4 regions of the Pseudomonas sp. B21-056 genome follow, and region 4 is predicted to be linked to each of the others. Evidence: predicted binding sites of a transcription regulator. Region 4 holds the regulator's gene; each other region holds the start of a gene.

Region 1 (4,739 bases), 1.7 Mb from region 4:
TGACAGGACAATCGAGCCGGACATGCAAGACCTCAACGATCTCTACTATTTCGCCAAAGTCGTCGAAGCCGGCGGCTTTGCGGCAGCCGGGCGAACCCTTGGCATCCCAAAGTCGCGGCTGTCCCGGCGTATTGCCGAACTGGAAGAGCGCCTCGACGCCCGCCTACTGCAACGCACCACCCGCCAATTGAAACTGACAGCCGTGGGCGAACGTTACCTGCGCCATTGCCAGGCCATGTTGCTGGAGGCGGAAATGGCCGACGAAGCGGTGGCGAGCATGTCCAGCGCGCCGCGTGGCCGGTTACGGGTTTCAAGTCCGGTGGGGCTGGCCCACGAGATCCTGGCCGGGGTGGTAGCCGATTTCCTGGAGAAATACCCTCAGGTCCAACTGGAGATGATCCTGGTCAATCGCCGTGTCGACCTGGTGAGCGAGGGCATAGACGTAGCGCTGCGTGTGCGTGACCTGGGCGATGAAGACCCGCTGCTGATGACGCGCCGCTTGCGTCAGGCACGCTTGATCATGGTTGCCAGCCCGGCGTTCGTCGAAGGACGGCGGATCGAAACCCCCGAGGACCTCAAGCAACTCCCGGTGCTCGGGGCAATTGAGAGCGATCGTCTGGTGCATCTGCGCCTGCACAGCACCGACGGGCAGATTGCCGAACTGGCCCTGGAAGCGCGCCTGGGCATTGACGATTTCATTGTGCGGCGCGCCTGCGTCCTCGCCGGCCTGGGCTTTACCTTATTACCGAGCATGTATTGCGAGCAGGAGTTGAGGGACGGCACACTGGTGGAATTGTTGCCGGGATGGTCGCTGCCCGATGGCTGGCTGCAGGCGGTCTATCCCCATCGACGGGGCATGTTGCCGGCGGTACGCGCATGGCTCGACCATCTGGTGGAAGCCTTCAACCTTTGCGGAGAAAGGACGTTATGAGTTTGAGCGAAGAGGATGTCGCGCGGTTTTGCCTGGGCTTGCCTGGCGCCAGGGAAGATTACAAATGGGGCGGCGTGCGGGTGTTTTCCATCGCCGGGAACAAGATGTTCGCCCTGCAGGGCCTGCGCAGCGACTCATTGGCGTTCAAGGTCGACAAGGACCTGTTCCTGGGGCATTGCGACCGACCGGGCATCCACCCTGCCCCGTACCTGGCGCGGGCCCAGTGGATCATCATGCACACGCCCTACCCGTTGGGTGCCGAAGAACTGCATGGCCTGCTGCAACGCTCCCACCAATTGGTCGTCAGCAAGTTGCCCAAGCGCACGCAGGTCGGTTTGTTATTGCCGTGACATTCACGCCCACGCCAGCAGATGACTGCCCAGGAACAACTGGTCGACCCAGAACACCTGGTGCAGCAGCACGATGAACCAGAACACCACCTGAAACGACACCTTGCGGGTCTTGTGCCTGAACACCTGCTGGGCCAGCAACGCCCCGGGCCAGCCGCCGGCCAGCTCCACGGCGTGCAACACATTCTCGGGGGTGCGCCAGGCGTCGGCCCGGGCCTTGCGCTTGTCGGTCCAGTAGAGCAGGAACGCCACGACACTGACGAGCCCATAGGCCGTCAACGGCACCCATGACGCCTCCTGCAGCCCGAGCAGCAGCGAGCCCATCAGCGGTAGCGTGCACAGCAGCGCAAACACGATCAACTTGAGCCTAAGGTTCTGTACTGCTCCCCCGGTGTCGCGGGCTGCGTGTCTGCGGGTGCCCGAATCCTTCATGGCTGGGCGGTCGTCCAGTCCACCCAACCGAATTGCCAGGTCGCCAGGATCAACAGGCCGAACGCGATCCGGTACCAGGCGAACACCGCGTAGCTGTGGCTGGCGATAAACCGCAGCAGGCCCTTGACCGCGATCATGGCGAAGATGAACGCGGTGACGAAGCCGATGGCGAACACCGGGAAATCCGCCGGAACGAAGAGTGCGCGGTACTTGTAGCCCGAGTAGACCGCCGCGCCGACCATGGTCGGCATGGCCAGGAAGAACGAAAACTCGGTTGCGGTCTTGCGCGACAGGCCGAACAGCAAGCCGCCGATGATGGTCGAGCCGGAACGGGAGGTGCCGGGAATCATCGCCAGGCACTGGGCCAGGCCGACCTTGAGTGCATCTTTCCAGGTGATTTCGTCCACCGTTTCGGCGTGCACCTCATGCTGGCGCTTCTCGGCCCACAGCATGATGAAACCACCCACCACCAGCGCGGCGGCGACCGTGACCGCGTTGAACAGGTATCGGTGGATCAGATCGGCAAACAGCACCCCCAGGACCACGGCGGGCAGGAAGGCTATCAGCAGGTTGGCGGTAAACCGTCGGGCACCTGGCTGGGTGGGCAAACCCAGCACCACGTCGAAGATCTTGCGCCGGAACTCCCAGACCACCGCCAGGATCGCCCCCAGCTGAATGATGATGTTGAACGCCATCGCCCGTTCCCCGCCGAATTCAAGCAGGTCGGCCACAACGATCTGGTGCCCCGTGCTGGAAATCGGCAGGAATTCCGTCAGGCCTTCTACAATGCCAAGAATCAGTGCCTGAAAGGCAGTCCACAAATCCATTCATCCCCCAAAAAAACCCTGTCAGGCAGGGTCTCATCGATATTCAAGTGTCATGCAAGTACGAGCAGCGGGTGCACGATAACTGCGCCCTTCCCCAAAAAACCAATGAAAAATCAAAGGCAGGCTCAGGTTTTGCGTTGCGAGGCCGAAATCCTATCAGACAAGCCCTGAAAACGCCGCCGCGTTGCCCAGGAGCGATCCACCGGCCGTGGATGACAAGAACAAGAAACTGGAGTGACAGCGTATGAATAGCTTGCGCAATGTGTCGATCAGCCGACGCTTGTGGCTCATCCTCGTCGTGGCCATCTTGATGGTGTTCACGTTGGGTGCCTTGATGCTGAAGCAGATCCACAGCGATCTCTACCAGGCCAAGGTGCAGAAAACCCAACATGTGGTCCAGACCGCCAGTGGCGTGCTGAGCTATTACCAGGGTCTGGAAGCCGCCGGCACCCTGACCCGCGAAGCCGCGCAGAAACAGGCCCTCAGCGCCGTGCGTGGCCTGCGCTACAACGAGACTGACTATTTCTGGATCAATGACCTGACACCGGTCATGGTCATGCACCCCACCAACCCGAAGCTCGAAGGCCAGAACCTCTCGGCGATCCGCGACCCGAACGGTTTCGCGCTGTTCAACGAGATGGTCACCATCGCCAAGGCCAAGGGCGCCGGGATGGTGGATTATCTCTGGCCGAAACCGGGCGCCGAGGCACCGGTCGGGAAGACCTCCTACGTCAAACTGTTCGAGCCCTGGGGCTGGATCATCGGTTCGGGCGTGTATGTGGATGACGTGCAGGCCGAGTTCCAGGCCCAACTGATCAAGGCCTCGCTGATCGGCCTGTCGATCGCATTGATCATGAGCCTGCTGTTGACCCTGATCGTACGCAGCATCGTGCGCCCCCTGCAGGAAACGGTGAATGCCATGGCCAACATTGCCAGCGGTGAAAGCGACCTGACCCGCACCCTCGACACCCATGGCCAGGATGAAGTCACCCAACTGGCGCAACACTTCAACGCGTTTACCACCAAGCTGCGCGGCGTGGTGAGCCAGTTGCAGGCTTCGGCCAGCGCGCTGGGGCAATCGTCCAACGAACTGGGCAGCGACGCCGCCCAGGCCCAGGAACGCAGCCAACAGCAATCGCAACAGATGGAGCTGGTGGCCACGGCGATCAACGAAGTGACCTATGGCGTGCAGGACGTGGCCAAGAACGCCGAGCACGCTGCCAGTGAAATGCGCGACGCCGAGTCCCAGGCCCAGCAGGGCCAGGTCAACATCGACGGCAGCTTGCAGCAGATCGACCGTCTTTCCCAGACCATCGACCAGGCCGTGGAAGTGATTCGTACCCTGGCCAGCGAAAGCACCCAGATTGGCAGCGTCCTGGAGGTGATCCGCTCCATTGCCGAGCAGACCAACCTGTTGGCTCTCAACGCCGCAATCGAAGCCGCTCGCGCCGGGGAACAAGGCCGGGGCTTCGCGGTGGTGGCCGATGAGGTGAGGTTGCTGGCCCAGCGCACGCAGAAGTCCACTGCCGAGATCCAGGGGATGATCGAACGCCTGCAAACCCACTCCGAAGCCGCCGTGAAAGTCATCAGCGACAGCAGCCGCGCCTCGCAACTGACCATCGAACAGGCCGGCCTGGCGGGCGCCAGCCTCAACGCCATCGGCCAGGCCCTGCGCAATCTCAACAGCCTGAACGCCTCCATCGCCAGCGCCACCCTGCAACAGGCCCACGTGGTAGAGGACATCAACCAGAACGTCACCCAGGCCGCCGGCCTGTCCCACAGCACCGCCCTGGCGGCGGAACAGTCGAGCCTGGCAAGCACACGCCTCAAGGCGTTGAGCGAACAGCTGAACAGCCTGCTCAAGCAGTTCCGGGTTTAAGCATCCAGCATGGGTGCAAGCTGACCCACCGCCATCGCGAGCAGGCTCGCTCCCACAGGGGGCTGCTGGCGACCACCGATCTTGCGATCAACCCGGATCCCTTGTGGGAGCCGGGCTTGCCCGCGAAGACGGCGGTACAGTCAGCATCACTGTGACAGATACACCGCCTTCGCGAGCAAGCTCGTTCCCACAGGGTCCTGCTGGCGACCACAGGTCTTGCGATCAACCCGGAACCCTTGTGGGAGCGAGCCTGCTCGCGATAATGCCGGCACATCCAACATTGATGTTGGAGCTGTCCCCGCCATAACGTTTACAATCGC
Region 2 (4,739 bases), 1.4 Mb from region 4:
TCGCGTCGGCAGCCGACTGGCAACTGGCCTGGGTGTTCTCCATCGCCGCAACCGACGAACTCACGCCTTGAGTCAGGCGGGTCAGCATTTCGTTGATTTCCGAGGTACTGGCCTGGGTGCGGGCGGCGAGGGCACGCACCTCGTCGGCCACCACGGCGAAGCCGCGACCTTGTTCACCGGCCCGGGCGGCTTCGATGGCGGCGTTGAGCGCCAGCAGGTTGGTCTGCCCGGCGATGGCACCGATCACACCGAGAATCTCGGTGATGCGTTGCGCATCCTGCTGCATGCTTTCGACCTTGCGGGTGGCGCTGGCGACTTCATCGATCAGTGCCACCACGCTGTTGGAGGCCTCGCCCACCACCACGCGAGAACGATCGGCATGTTCGTTGGCGCGCTGGGTGAACGCCGCTGTCTCGGCGGCGTTCAGGGCCACGCTTTCGGCCGTGGAGCTCATTTCGGTGATGGCGGTCACGGTCTGGTCGGTTTCCGAGGCGTGGCGCATCAGGATTTCGCTGGTGTGGGCCGACGTCCGCTGCAGGTTGTCCAGGCTCGAAGCCATGGCACCGGTTGCCTGGGTCACTTCGCCGATCATGTCTTGCAGGTAAACGATGAAGCGGTTGACCGAATGACCAATCGCTCCCAGTTCGTCCTCGGCACGGATGGTGATGCGCCGGGTCAGGTCGGCATCGCCGGTGGACAGCGCATCGATGTTGCCCTTGAGCATCTTCATGCGGCCGGTCAACTGACGGATCGCGTACAACTGCATCAGCACCAGCAGGATGACCATCGGGATCTGCAGCAGGCTGAGGGTGTTCAGTACGTCATCGCGCTGGGCGGTGATCAGGCGGGTTGGCAAGGCGGTGGCAAGGAACCAGGGCGTGCCTTCGATAGGACGCATGAAAAACGTGCTGGCTTCGCCCTTGTTGTCGAACTCGACGCGCTGCAGCGATTGATCGCGTTTAGCCAGGCCAGCCTTGACCTGAGCGGCAAACGGCGAAGCGGCTGCCAGTTCGCTGATGTTCTTGAGCACGATCGGACCGCTGATGCGCGAGCTGTTGCTGATGATTTTGCCGTCGCCTTCGACAATCAGCATTTCAGCATTCAGGTCGGCTTCCTTGCGCGCCACCAGGTCATTGAAGAACCCCAGGGTCACGTCGATGGTGGAGACGCCATACGGCACGCCGTTCTTCTGGATGGCCATGGCGCAGTTGGTGCGCGGTTCGGCGCTGGCGTCATCTTTATACGCGGCGGCCCAGGCGCATTTGCCGGGTGGGGTGGCCATGCCGCCCTTGTGCCAGGGTTGGTCGTAATAGTTCGGCGCGGCGTCGCTGTTCCAGAAGGTGTTGACCACCAGTTTGCCGGAGCCGTCGCGATGCCAGAAGGTGCTGAACTTGCTGCGTCCTTCGGCTCGCTGGTTGGGCAGCGGCCAGATCCCGCCACCGAAGACTTTCGGTTCGCCGTATTGATCCACCAGGCCCGGGAGTACCTTGTCGATGGCATCGCTGTCGAGCAACGGGATGGTCTGGGTGATGCTGCGTTGCTGGGCTTGCACTTTGTTCAGCTCGCCCTGGATCTGCTCCGCGACTTCGCCGATGCGATTGAGCGCTACTTGCTCCTCGGTCTGGCGCAGCTTGGGCGCGACCAGGTAGCTGATGCCCACCACAGTGAGGATGGACAACACGAGGATGAATAGGACCAGGAACAGCGTGTAGCGGGCCTGAATGGTGCGGAATGAGGACATTGGGGTGTTCCTTGCTCGAAAGCGTCTTTCGGGGCGGTAGACGTGTCTGTATCGGCCCCTGGCCATAACGCTTGAATGGCGCACGCCTGGCGAGGGGTACCGTTCGTCTACAACGTTGCCCGTCATGCCGCCGAGCTGACCCGCGTGCCTCTCCAATTGCGCGTATGGGCCTGCAGCTCATCGTGCAGCCGCTGCATCGGCCCGGCATGCAGGTCGAGCTGGCGAGCCTGGGCACCACGGTGGAACAGCGCCTGCCAGTTCAGCTCGCCTTCGAGGGGCAGCATGCCGGTGAAGATGAACCCGGCGGCCATCAACCGTCGATAATCATCGGGGAACTGCCGGCGCAGTCCGAGTCGTACCGAGATCGACCATTGGGCCGGCAAGCGTTGCAGTTGCCGGGCCAGGTGCCGGCTCATCTGCCCGGCGACGACGTCGATACGCCCGGGTAACGAGCTGATCTGCAACGGCTGTGTCGGAGTGGGGGCGTCGTCGAACGTGGTTCCAAAATGCGCAACCAAGGGGGCCATCAACCATTGGCACGCGGCAGGCCATTGCACCTGCGGCAGCGGACGGTGATGATCGCCGATCAACTGACAGCCGACCACAATGGTCTCGGCTTGGGCCGTGGCGAACGGCGAGGGCACATGGTCGGGCATCAATCCGGTGTCATGGAAACCGAGCCGCTGCGCCAATCGCTGGCTGTAGCGGTGGCTGGTGACTTGTTTGATGGATAGCCTCACGAGGCCGAGGTCCTCACAGCGCTCCAGTAACTGCCGACCCAGGCGGGTAGCAATCTGACTGCCCTGCAGTGCAGGGTCCACTGCCACGAGTGCCAGTTCTGCATCATCCCGGTTCGCGGCAGGTCGGCACAACGCAGCGTGGCCAACCACCCGGTCCTCCAGCACGGCAACCATGGAAAACCACTGTCGATGCTGGTGGTGCTGGCAAATCATATGTGGCACGTAGACGTCCGGCGAAACGTAGTGATCGCCGTATACCCGACGGAACAGTTCACTGGTTCCGAGGGCATCCGTGGGCCTGAACGCCCTGATGACCACGGCGCTCATCCGGCCGGCCTCGCTGCCATCGGGCCATAGACCCTACGGTCGATGACCGGCAGGTGTTTGCCGGAGCGTGGGTGACGCTCCAGGTCCTGCGCCTGGCAGGCATGCACTTGCAGGTCGAGTTGATCGATGCCCGGATGGTGCTGGATCAAAGCGGATTTCAGCGCCTGGGACAGTGATTCGCAGGTGTTCGCGGGGTTGTCGGGGGCCCATTTGAGCACCATACGATCAGTGTTTCCGGCGGGCTCGATGATCAGTTGCCATTGAAGTTCGCCGCCGATGCCTTGGATGATCTCGCTGATCTGTTGCGGGAGCAGCGAAGCCACGCCGACCCGCACCCGCTGGCTCTGTGCACTACGTCCCGCCAGCTCGAACTTGCGACGAGGGGTGCCGGCAGGCTCGCGCCAACAGGCCCGGTCACCCACGGGGTAACGCACAATCGGCATCAGGGTCCGGGTGAAGTTGGTCACCACCAGATTGCCGGGGCGGTCGCATGCCTCGATGAGCTCGCCGCTGACTTCATCGATGATATCTACCCGCGTCTGTTCGTCGAATACGCGGTGCTCGCCGAGCCTGCAATCAGGGGCGCTGGCCCCCACCAGTCCGGCGTCCACGCTGGCATAACCGATGGAGGTGAAGCGTGCCTGGGGAAAGGCTTGTCGCAACATCGGCAGTTGGCGCTCGAACAGGTGCTCCCCGCCGAACAGCACGGTGGTGATCCCGGGCAGCGTCCGACCCTGCTGATTCAGATGACTGGCAATCGCCAGTAGATGGGCCGGGACGCCCGCCAGCACATTGATACGGTGTGCGGTCACCGCGTCGGCCAGCACCTCGGGTTCTACCGATCCGGTGAAGGGGAACTCGGCAATCGGGAGATCAACCTGGCAGAGGGCGCCATGAATGAACAGGAAGCTCGCATACAGGTCCCCCGAAAAGAACAGGTTGGCAATTCGATCACCCGCTTCAAGCTGGGCGGACAGATGGCGGGCGAAGCAATCGAGCATCTGTTGCCATTCCGAGCGGGTGTACACCGACAGTTTTCCCTGACTGGTCGTGCCACCGGTTTTATAGATCAGGGCATCGGTGACTGGAGCGGTCAGTACATCCCAGCTGTCCAGGTCATGGCTGCCGCGCCAGTAATCGCGGGTGTCGACAATCGGCAGGTCCTCAAAAACGCAGCCTTGCGCGGGTAGATGCTTCCAGTGGTTCTGGTAATACGCTGAATGCAGGCGGATATGGGCCAGCCATTGTTCAAATGGGAACGCAGTACTCATCAGGGGGCTCTCGGGCTATGAAGTTCGCTGGATAAGTGGCGGGCGAAGGGCGATCAGCCGGGTCTTCTGGAGTCAATCACCAGCGGGACTTTGCCGCTGTGTCTGTTATGTTCGAAGCGTTCGGCCGGGCAGTGCCGGACTTCCAGTACCAGCAGGGCGGCATCGACCGACGCGCACAGCGGTTTCAGGGCCAGGACCCTGCGCCGTACCGTTTCCGCGGCGCCGTCGGCGCGGATCAGCAAGCGCTCACAACCGCTGCTGTCGTGATCGAGGACAATTTGAATGGCGACCCGGGCCAGCTCGACAAGCTCCCGGGTATTGATGGACTCCGTGGCAACACGCAGCACGCGACCGTGACGCTGGCGCAGCTCGAACCTGGGTGACTCCAGGCCACAAGGACAGGGGCCTGGCAACCAGCGTCCGCAATCGCCGACGTCGTAGCGCTGGAGAGGATGCACCTGGCGCTGCCGGGTGGTGAACAGCAAGCGTCCGGTCTCCCCCGGGCTGATCGGAACATCCTGATCCAGGTCGATGATTTCCAGGTGCTGGATGTCGTCCATCAGATGGAACACGCCATCGTCGCTGGCGGCGCAGGCATGGCCGAGGGGGCCTGCGTCCACGCTGCCGTACAGGGCCGAGCGAATGCTGGTGACGCCGCAG
Region 3 (4,739 bases), 1.1 Mb from region 4:
GGAAGGCGGCGACCTGGGTCCTGAACAGACCGGCCTGGTGATCGCGCACTTCGGTGTGCAGGTCGAGGTCGAGGCCCGTGAAGGCGAACTGGCCGGCCAGGTATTCCGTTGCCACCTGCGTGCAAACCTACCGGCGCTGGTCACTGGCGACCAGGTGGTCTGGCGGGCCGGCAACCAGGGCATTGGCGTGATCGTGGCACAGTTGCCGCGCCACACCGAGCTGTGTCGTCCGGACAGCCGGGGCCAGCTCAAGCCGGTGGCGGCCAACGTCGACATGATCGTCATCGTGTTCGCCCCGCTGCCCGAGCCCCACGCCAACCTGATCGACCGCTACCTGGTGGCGGCCGAACATGCCGGTATCCGACCGTTGCTGCTGCTTAACAAGTTCGACCTGATCGATGAGCAGAACGCCCCAGCGCTGAACGCCTTGCTGGCGGTCTATCGGCAACTGGGTTACCCGGTGCTGGAAGTCTCGGCCCACCACGGCAACGGCATGGAACAATTGCAACGGCAACTGGACGGGCGCATCAGCGTGTTCGTCGGCCAGTCCGGCGTCGGCAAGTCGTCGCTGGTCAACAGCCTGCTGCCGGAGGTCGAAACCCGCGTCGGGCCGTTGTCCGAGCTGTCCGGCCAAGGCACCCACACCACAACCACCGCACGGTTGTTCCACTTCCCTGGCGGCGGTGAGCTGATCGACTCGCCGGGCATCCGTGAGTTCGGCCTGGGCCATGTCAGCCGGGCCGATGTGGAAGCCGGGTTCATCGAGTTCAACGACCTGATCGGCACCTGCCGCTTCCGCGACTGCAAGCACGACCGCGAACCCGGCTGCGCCTTGCTCAAGGCACTGGAAGAAGGCCGCGTGCAGCAGCAACGGATGAACAGCTATCGCTCGATCATCGCCAGCTTGCCGGAAAGCAGTTATTGATTGAAGTGAGTGTGAGCCGGATCCAGCTGAATCAAAAAAGCCGACAGTGATGTCGGCTTTTTTGTGGGTCACTGCGCAGGCGTTCCCGGCGGTTTCGGCGCGGCGTCGTCGAACAGGTTCAGACGCTCGCGCAACTCATGGGCCGGTACGGGTTGCTGATCGGCCGGCAAGGCGTTCGGATCAACCGCAGCACCCGGCGTCTGCGCTGGTGTTTCGCCCGGGGCGCCGTGGCCCTGGGTCGCGTCGGGTGCCGGATCGTCGGTCTGCGAACCTTCGATGGCCTTCTGGGCCTTCTTGGTCAACACCACGATATCGATACGCCGGTTGACCGGGTTGAACGGATCCTTGCGGTCGAACAACGCCGACGAGGCATACCCGACCACCCGCGCCACCTGCTCGTCCGGATAACTGCCGGCCACCAGGGCACGACGTGCCGCGTTGGCGCGGTTGGCGGACAGTTCCCAGTTACCGAAGTCACCCTTGCCGACGTATGGCTTGGCATCGGTATGGCCACTGATGCTGATCTTGTTCGGCACCGCCTTGATGGTGTCGGCCATGGCCAGCAGGATGTCTTCGAAATAAGGTTTCAGGCGCGCACTGCCGGAATCGAACATCGGCCGGTTCTCGGCATCGGTGATCTGGATGCGCAAGCCGTTCGGCGTGATCTCGAACAGGATCTGGTCCTTGAATTTCTGTAGCTGCGGGTTCTCGTCGACCTTGTTCTGCAACTCCTGCAACAGCAGCTCGAGGCGTTCGCGCTCGACCTGCTCGGCCATGCCTTCGACCTGCTCGGAATCCACCGTCACCTTGTCAGGCTGCGGCTGGGACTTGACCTCGGGGTTGAGGGTATTTTCCGGTGCGAGGGTCGGCGAGCCGCCCAGGTCGATGATGTAGGGCGTGCCGCTTTCGGAGAAGCCGACCGGGTCCTTGAAGTAACCGGCGATGGCGATCTTCTGTTCCGGGGTCGCGGTGGACAGCAGCCACAGCACCAGGAAGAACGCCATCATCGCCGTCGCGAAGTCGGCGAAGGCGATTTTCCAGGCGCCCCCGTGGTGTCCAGCAGCTATGCGCTTGACACGCTTGATGATGATCGGCTGGTTGTTCTCCATGGCTTAACGACCGCGAACCGCTTGTTCCAACTCGGCAAAGCTTGGACGGTGCGCCGGGTACAGGACCTTGCGACCGAACTCCACGGCCAGCGAAGGCGGCATGCCCGAAGCCGAGGCCACCAGGGAGGCCTTGATGGCCTCGTAGGTGTTGAGTTCTTCCTTGGCATCATGGGCCAGGGAATGGGCCAGCGGACCGAAGAAACCATACGCCGCCAGGATACCGAAGAAGGTACCGACCAGTGCCGCGCCCACGTGCAGGCCGATGGACTTCTGGTCGCCATCGCCCAGGGAAGCCATGGTCACCACGATACCCAGTACCGCCGCGACGATACCGAAGCCGGGCATGGCGTCGGCGATGCCGGTCACGGCGTGGGACGGATGCTCGAGGTCTTCCTTGAGGCTGTACAGTTCCATGTCGAACAGGCCTTCGAGCTCATGAGGGGCCATGTTGCCGGACGACATGATACGCAGGTAATCGCAGATGAACGCCGTCATGCGGGCGTCCTTGAGCACCGCGGGGTACTTGGCGAAGATCGGGCTGGCGGCGGCGTCTTCGATATCACCCTCGATCGCCATCATGCCTTCGCGGCGGCTCTTGTTGAGGATCTCGTAGATCAGCCCCAGCACCTCGAGATAGAAGGTGTGGCTGAAGCGCGAACTGAACATGCCCAGGGACTTCTTGAGCACGTGCATCGTCATGTAGCCGGGGTTGGCCTGCAGGAATGCGCCAAGGGCCGCACCACCGATGATCATCACCTCGAAGGGTTGGATCAGGGCGGCAATCTTGCCATGGGAGAGCACGTATCCGCCGAGCACGCTCGCGAACACGACAATGATGCCGATAATTTTAGCCATAGATTGAAAGTACTTATTTAAGTCGGGTTCAAGGTCATATTCGGAAGCTGGAAAATCTCTTCTTCTACTTATCGGCAAAACTGCGCCAGACTATAGCCAGTTCTGGCGAAAAGCCAATTTGCCACGTTGCAGCATGCGATGATCACGTCCAGCCATGGCTAACGAAACGAAGGTTCCGACCCCACGACCGACCACCCTCGAAGGCTGGGTAAAACTGCTCGAGGGCGTGCATTTGCCGGTGCCTCAGGCCAGTCATGACCAGGTCTGCAAGGCCGTCGCCGATAGCCGCCGCTCGCTGCGTGACATCGCCGAGCTCATGCAGGACAGTCCTGCCCTGGCCCTGAGCGTCATCCGCGAAGCCAACCATCACACCCATGGCAGCCTTGCAGAACCTGTAGAAAACCTCGAAGTGGCCATCAACCGCCTCGGCCTCAAACGCACCGAAGAGCTGCTCGCCCGCCTACCGTCGCTGCCGGAGCAGGAGATACCCGTCGCCCTGCGCCAGTTGCAATTGATCAGCCAACACGCCACGCAACAGGCCAATGGCTTCTTTGCCAGCCGCCTGGCTCGGCTGTGGCAGGACATCCACTGGGGCAGCCTGTTGTTCCTGTCACCGCTCTGGCCGCTGGCCCTGACTCACCCGCGATTGCTGGGGGAATGGGAGATGCGGGTGATCCATAAAGGCCAGTCGGCCAGCAAAGTGGAACGCGAACTGTTCGGCGTCAGCTTGCTGAAGATCTGCCTTGCGCTGGTGGAGACCTGGCGCCTGCCGATCTGGGTGGCTCAGGGCTATCGCCTGCTGCTCAATGAGCGCCGAGAGTTGGTCAAGGTGTTGCGCATCGCCCGGGACAGCGAACACCCGCTGCGCCAGCAGAATCGTCTGGACGATGACCCGACCCTGCGACGCTGGCTCAACCAGCCGGCCAACACCGTGCTACTGGCCAATGGCCTGGCGCTTTCGGCACACCAGGCCTGGGACTGCCCCCACAACGTCCGCTGGCAATACCTCACCAGCCTGTACCTGCAGATGCCCATGGATGAGCTCCAGCAACAGTTGCACCAGCAGGCCGCCAACAGCGCCCGTCACCACGCCATGCCGGACCTCTGGCACCCGGCCGTGGCACTGCTCTGGCCTCCCGGCAGCCGTCGCGTCCAGGCCGAAAGGGCAACCGTCGCGCAACCCAGCGCCGAAGACCTGGCCCTGTGGCGCAAGCAATGCGCGGCGCTGCTGGTGGAGCCAAGCCCCTTCAGCAACGCCATGCACCTGACTACCTCGGCACGGGATGCGCTGGTGGCGTGCGGCATGCGCCGGGTAATGATCCTGATGGCCGACCGCAGCCAGACCAGCGTGCGCGTACACCAGATCGCCGGCCTGCCCCCTGAGGTGGCGGCCATGAGCTTCTCCATCGACCAGAGCAAGGTGTTGCAGCGGTTGCTGGCGCAGCAGGCCCAGGTCCGCCTGAACCCGGAGAACAATGCGCAGTTCTCGGCACTGCTGCCTCCGGGCCTGCGTGCCCTGTTCAAGGGCGAACACATGTTGTTGCGCTCCCTGACCTGCAATGGCCGGGTGATCATGCTGGTGGCCGTGGACCAGGGCGGCGGGCCCTTTGGGGACGTGACGGTGCAAGCCTTCGGCAGAACCGTGCAGTGCATCGAACGGGCCCTGCACACCTTTACCAACCGTGGCCGCTGAACTTGCTACAATCCCTTCCTTTTGCGCCCCTGGAGACCTCACATGCCTGACTTCTCTGGCTTGCCGCTGGTGATCGAGCCGAGCGACCTGCTCCCGCGCCTCGACGCCGGCGAACTGATTCTGGTGGACCTGACCAGTGCCGCCCGCTACAGCACCG
Region 4 (4,739 bases):
CCCTGGACTCGATGCGTTTCGAGCTCAACAGCCTGCGCGAGCTGATGGAAGTCCAGCTCGGCTCCCTGGCCTGGAACCAACTGCAAGGCAGCCGTCCTGCCCAGGCGAACCTGTGGCGCCGCCTGCAACGCATCGGCCTGTCCGGCCCATTGGCTCGCGACCTGCTGGCGCTGATCAACGATATCCACGAGCCTCGCCAGGCCTGGCGCATGTTGCTGGCGCATCTGGCGCGGATGATTGCCACGCCGGAAGTCGAGCCGCTGGAAGAGGGCGGGGTGATTGCCATGGTCGGCCCGGCCGGCATGGGCAAGACCACCACCCTGGCCAAGCTCGCCGCCCGTTATGTGCTCAAATACGGCGCCCAGAGCATTGCCCTGGTCAGCATGGACAGTTTCCGCATCGGCGCCCAGGAGCAACTCAAGACCCTGGGCCGGATCCTCAACGTGTCGGTGACCCATGTGGATCCGGGTCAATCCCTGGCCCAGGCGCTGGAACCGCTGTTGCGCAAGCGCGTCGTGTTGATCGATACCGCCGGCCTGCAAGCCAGCGATCCGGCCCTGCGCATGCAGCTTGAAAGCCTGGCCGGGCGCGGCATCAGGTCAAAAAATTATCTCGTGTTGGCAACCACCAGCCAGAAACAGGTTCTAACCGCCGCCTACCACAGCTACAAACGCTGCGGACTGGCCGGTTGCATCCTGACCAAGCTGGACGAAACGGCAAGTCTGGGCGAGGTATTGAGCCTGGCGATCGGTCACGATCTGCCGGTGGCGTACCTGACCGATGGGCCGCGGATTCCGGATGATTTGCATCTGCCGCGTCGCCACCAACTGGTCAGCCGCGCCGTGAGTGTGCAAATGCAGGACGAACCCAGCGAAGAAGCCATGGCTGACATGTTCGCTGATATCTACCACAGCCCGACCAAGCAGGTTGGCTGAGGTAATCATGAATATTTTTTGTACCTACATCGATGGTCTGCCAGGCAATGTTCCGTATGTGAACGCGCAGCCAGTAATGTGGCCTTCGTCTAAGTAAGACAGGTAAAGAACGAACATGGGCAGCATGCATCCCGTACAGGTGATCGCGGTGACCGGCGGCAAAGGTGGCGTCGGCAAGACTAACGTGTCAGTGAACTTGTCCCTGGCTCTGGCAGAGCTTGGCCGGCGGGTCATGCTGCTGGACGCCGACCTGGGCCTGGCGAACGTCGACGTGTTGCTGGGGCTCACCCCCAAACGCACGCTGGCGGACGTGATCGAAGGCCGCTGCGAACTGCGCGACGTGCTGTTGCAGGGGCCGGGCGGGATTCGCATCGTGCCGGCCGCTTCCGGCACCCAGAGCATGGTTCATCTGACCCCGGCCCAGCACGCCGGCCTGATCCAGGCCTTCAGCGACATCGGCGACAACCTCGATGTGCTGGTGATCGACACGGCGGCCGGCATCGGTGATTCGGTCGTCAGCTTCGTGCGCGCCGCCCAGGAAGTGCTGCTGGTGGTCTGCGACGAGCCCACGTCCATCACCGATGCCTACGCCCTGATCAAACTATTGAACCGCGACTACGGCATGAACCGCTTCCGCGTCCTGGCCAACATGGCCCAGAGCCCGCAGGAAGGGCGCAACCTGTTCGCCAAGTTGACCAAGGTCACCGATCGCTTCCTCGACGTTGCCCTGCAGTACGTCGGCGCCGTGCCGTACGACGAGAGCGTACGTAAGGCGGTCCAGAAACAACGTGCCGTCTATGAAGCCTTTCCCCGTTCCAAATGCGCGCTGGCGTTCAAGGCGATCGCCCAGAAGGTCGATACCTGGCCACTGCCGGCCAACCCGCGCGGGCATCTGGAGTTTTTCGTCGAGCGTCTCGTGCAACAAACAGCAGGGCCCGTGTTATGACAGCCAGCGGATACAACCACCTCTATAAAAAATCGGCACGGGACGCCCAATACGAACTGATCGAGCGTTACGCGCCGTTGGTCAAGCGCATCGCCTATCACTTGCTGGCACGCTTGCCGGCCAGTGTCCAGGTCGAAGACCTGATCCAGGCGGGCATGATCGGCCTGCTCGAAGTGGCGAACAAATACGACGCGAGCAAGGGCGCCAGTTTCGAGACATACGCCGGTATCCGCATTCGCGGCGCGATGCTCGACGAGGTCCGCAAGGGCGACTGGGCACCCCGTTCGGTGCACCGCAATACCCGCATGGTCAGTGACGCCATTCGCGCAATTGAAGCGAAAACCGGGCGAGACGCTAAAGATCACGAGGTTGCGGCCGAACTCCAGTTGAGTCTCGATGATTATTACGGGATTTTGAACGATACCTTGGGCAGCCGCCTGTTCAGTTTCGACGACCTGTTGCAGGACGGCGATCATGAAGGGCTGCACGAGGATGGCGCGAGTACTCACATGGAGCCTGCGCGTGACCTGGAAGACGAACGTTTCCAGAGCGCGCTGGCCGATGCGATTGCCAATTTGCCGGAGCGTGAGCGACTGGTCTTGGCGCTGTACTACGACGAAGAGCTGAACCTCAAGGAAATCGGTGAGGTCCTGGGGGTCAGCGAATCGCGGGTCAGCCAGTTACACAGCCAGTGCGCCGCCCGTTTGCGGGGGCGTTTGGGGGAGTGGCGAGCGCGCTGACAGTCGGTACCGGTGTCCCGGGCCGTTGTCGAATGCTGTACCGGATTGATTGAAATGGCGCGTTCAGGTGCTGCACGCGTTTAAGACTGCTTGGAGGTCGAATTGGACAAGAACATGAAAATCCTCATCGTTGATGACTTTTCAACGATGCGGCGGATCATAAAAAACCTGTTGCGTGACCTTGGGTTCACCAACACGGTCGAGGCCGACGATGGCACCACTGCCATCCCGGTTCTCAACAGCGGGAGCATCGACTTTCTGGTGACTGACTGGAACATGCCCGGCATGACCGGTATCGACTTGCTGCGCCATGTGCGCGCCGACGAAAAACTCAAGCATCTTCCGGTGCTGATGGTCACCGCCGAAGCCAAGCGCGAGCAGATCATCGAAGCGGCCCAAGCCGGTGTGAACGGCTATGTGGTCAAACCCTTCACGGCCCAGGCGTTGAAAGAAAAGATCGAAAAGATCTTCGAACGCATCGGTTAACGGCGCCACGGGGGAGCTATGGAGAATAATGAAGCTTCAATGGGCGATTTCGAATCGACCCTGAAAAAACATGCCCGCGAACTGGTCGACAGCCTCGAAAAAGGTCGTTTCGGCGATGCAGTCCAGATGATCCACGAGCTCAATCAGACCCGGGATCGTGGTCTGTACCAGGAAGTCGGCAAGCTCACCCGTGAACTGCACAGCGCCATCGTCAATTTCCAGATCGATCCGAACACGCCCCAGGCCGAAGAGGTCTCGCAGATCACTGACGCGACCGAGCGCCTGTCCTATGTGGTCAAGCTGACCGAGGCCGCCGCCAACCGCACCATGGACCTGGTGGAAAGCGCCACGCCGCTGGTCAATGGCCTCGGTGATGAAGCCCAGGCCTTGAGCGCCGACTGGGGGCGTTTCATGCGTCGTGAAGTCGGGGCGGAAGAATTCCGCGACCTGGCGCGTCGGGTCGACGGTTTTCTGACACGCAGCAGCACCGATAACCGCGCGGTAGCGAGCAACCTCAACGATATTCTGCTGGCTCAGGACTATCAGGACCTGACCGGCCAGGTGATCAAGCGCGTCACCCAATTGGTCACCGAAGTCGAAAGCAATCTGCTCAAACTGGTGTTGATGGCCAGCCAGGTCGACCGCTTTGCAGGCATCGAACACGACCGTGAGGCGATGCTTGCTGAAAAAGATCCACAAAAACATCTCTCTCAGGGTGAAGGTCCGCAGATTCATGCCGATAAAAGAGAAGACGTTATGTCCGGCCAGGACGATGTGGACGATTTGCTGTCCAGCCTTGGATTCTGAGTTTTAGCCCTGTTTTAGGAGCAGCCATTAATGAGCTTCGGCGCCGATGAAGAGATCCTTCAGGATTTCCTGGTTGAGGCCGGCGAGATTCTAGAGCAACTGTCCGAGCAACTGGTCGAGCTGGAAAGCCGACCGGATGATGCGGATCTGCTCAATGCAATTTTTCGCGGTTTCCACACTGTAAAAGGAGGCGCCGGCTTCCTCCAGCTCAACGAGCTGGTGGAGTGCTGCCACATTGCCGAGAACGTGTTCGACATCCTGCGCAAGGGTGAGCGTCGCGTCGATTCGGAACTGATGGACGTCGTGCTTGAAGCGCTGGATGCGGTCAACAGCATGTTCAGTGAGGTGCGTGACCGTTCGCCGATCACCGCCGCCACGCCTGAGTTGCTCGCCGCGCTGTCGCGCCTGGCCGAGCCGCAATCGGCTGACGAAGCTGCTCCGGTCGAAGCCATGGTTGAAGAACCTGCGGTCGAGGAGCCGGTCGCCGAGGAATCGGGCGATATCACCGATAACGAATTCGAACAACTGCTGGACTCCCTGAGTGCTGTCAAGGCCGAAGCCCAGGCCCAGACCCAGGCTCCGGTAGTGACTGCACCCGCCGATGCTGGCGCGGCCAGCGATGAAATCACCGATGCGGAGTTCGAGTCGCTGCTCGATCAACTGCACGGCAAGGGCCAGTTCGCCGTCGATGCGGTTGTCCCGGCGACAGCCCCTGCCGCGCCGAAAGCCGCAGGCGACAGCTCCGACATCACTGACGATGAGTTCGAAGCCCTGCTCGATCAGTTGCATGGCAAGGGTACCTTTGCCGTCGACGCCCTGGAGTCG

Evidence for each region. The regulator FliA, encoded in region 4, starts transcription of late flagellar genes. The targets are predictions, from matches to a motif close to CTAAAGTTTNNNNNNNNNNNGCCGNTAA.
Region 1: the regulator FliA is predicted to act here: its motif matches at 2,665-2,692, upstream of LOY67_RS14570 (methyl-accepting chemotaxis protein).
Region 2: the regulator FliA is predicted to act here: its motif matches at 1,790-1,817, upstream of LOY67_RS13255 (methyl-accepting chemotaxis protein).
Region 3: the regulator FliA is predicted to act here: its motif matches at 2,958-2,985, upstream of motA (flagellar motor stator protein MotA).

Annotation. Positions count from the first base shown of each region.
Region 1 covers NZ_CP087203.1:3,453,605-3,458,343, forward strand. Annotated here, with positions in the region: gene LOY67_RS14550 (LysR substrate-binding domain-containing protein) at 23-931, shown strand; gene LOY67_RS14555 (MmcQ/YjbR family DNA-binding protein) at 928-1,281, shown strand; gene LOY67_RS14560 (DUF1294 domain-containing protein) at 1,285-1,713, opposite strand; gene LOY67_RS14565 (undecaprenyl-diphosphate phosphatase) at 1,710-2,540, opposite strand; gene LOY67_RS14570 (methyl-accepting chemotaxis protein) at 2,785-4,419, shown strand.
Region 2 covers NZ_CP087203.1:3,130,047-3,134,785, forward strand. Annotated here, with positions in the region: gene LOY67_RS13255 (methyl-accepting chemotaxis protein) at 1-1,741, opposite strand, end outside; gene LOY67_RS13260 (GNAT family N-acetyltransferase) at 1,864-2,808, opposite strand; gene LOY67_RS13265 (phenylacetate--CoA ligase family protein) at 2,805-4,079, opposite strand; gene LOY67_RS13270 (acyl-CoA reductase) at 4,133-4,739, opposite strand, start outside.
Region 3 covers NZ_CP087203.1:615,514-620,252, reverse strand. Annotated here, with positions in the region: gene rsgA (small ribosomal subunit biogenesis GTPase RsgA) at 1-925, shown strand, start outside; gene motB (flagellar motor protein MotB) at 994-2,034, opposite strand; gene motA (flagellar motor stator protein MotA) at 2,038-2,889, opposite strand; gene LOY67_RS02655 (HDOD domain-containing protein) at 3,044-4,582, shown strand; gene rhdA (thiosulfate sulfurtransferase) at 4,625-4,739, shown strand, end outside.
Region 4 covers NZ_CP087203.1:1,748,499-1,753,237, forward strand. Annotated here, with positions in the region: gene flhF (flagellar biosynthesis protein FlhF) at 1-935, shown strand, start outside; gene fleN (flagellar synthesis regulator FleN) at 1,051-1,881, shown strand; gene fliA (RNA polymerase sigma factor FliA) at 1,878-2,621, shown strand; gene LOY67_RS07825 (chemotaxis response regulator CheY) at 2,736-3,107, shown strand; gene LOY67_RS07830 (protein phosphatase CheZ) at 3,126-3,914, shown strand; gene LOY67_RS07835 (chemotaxis protein CheA) at 3,945-4,739, shown strand, end outside.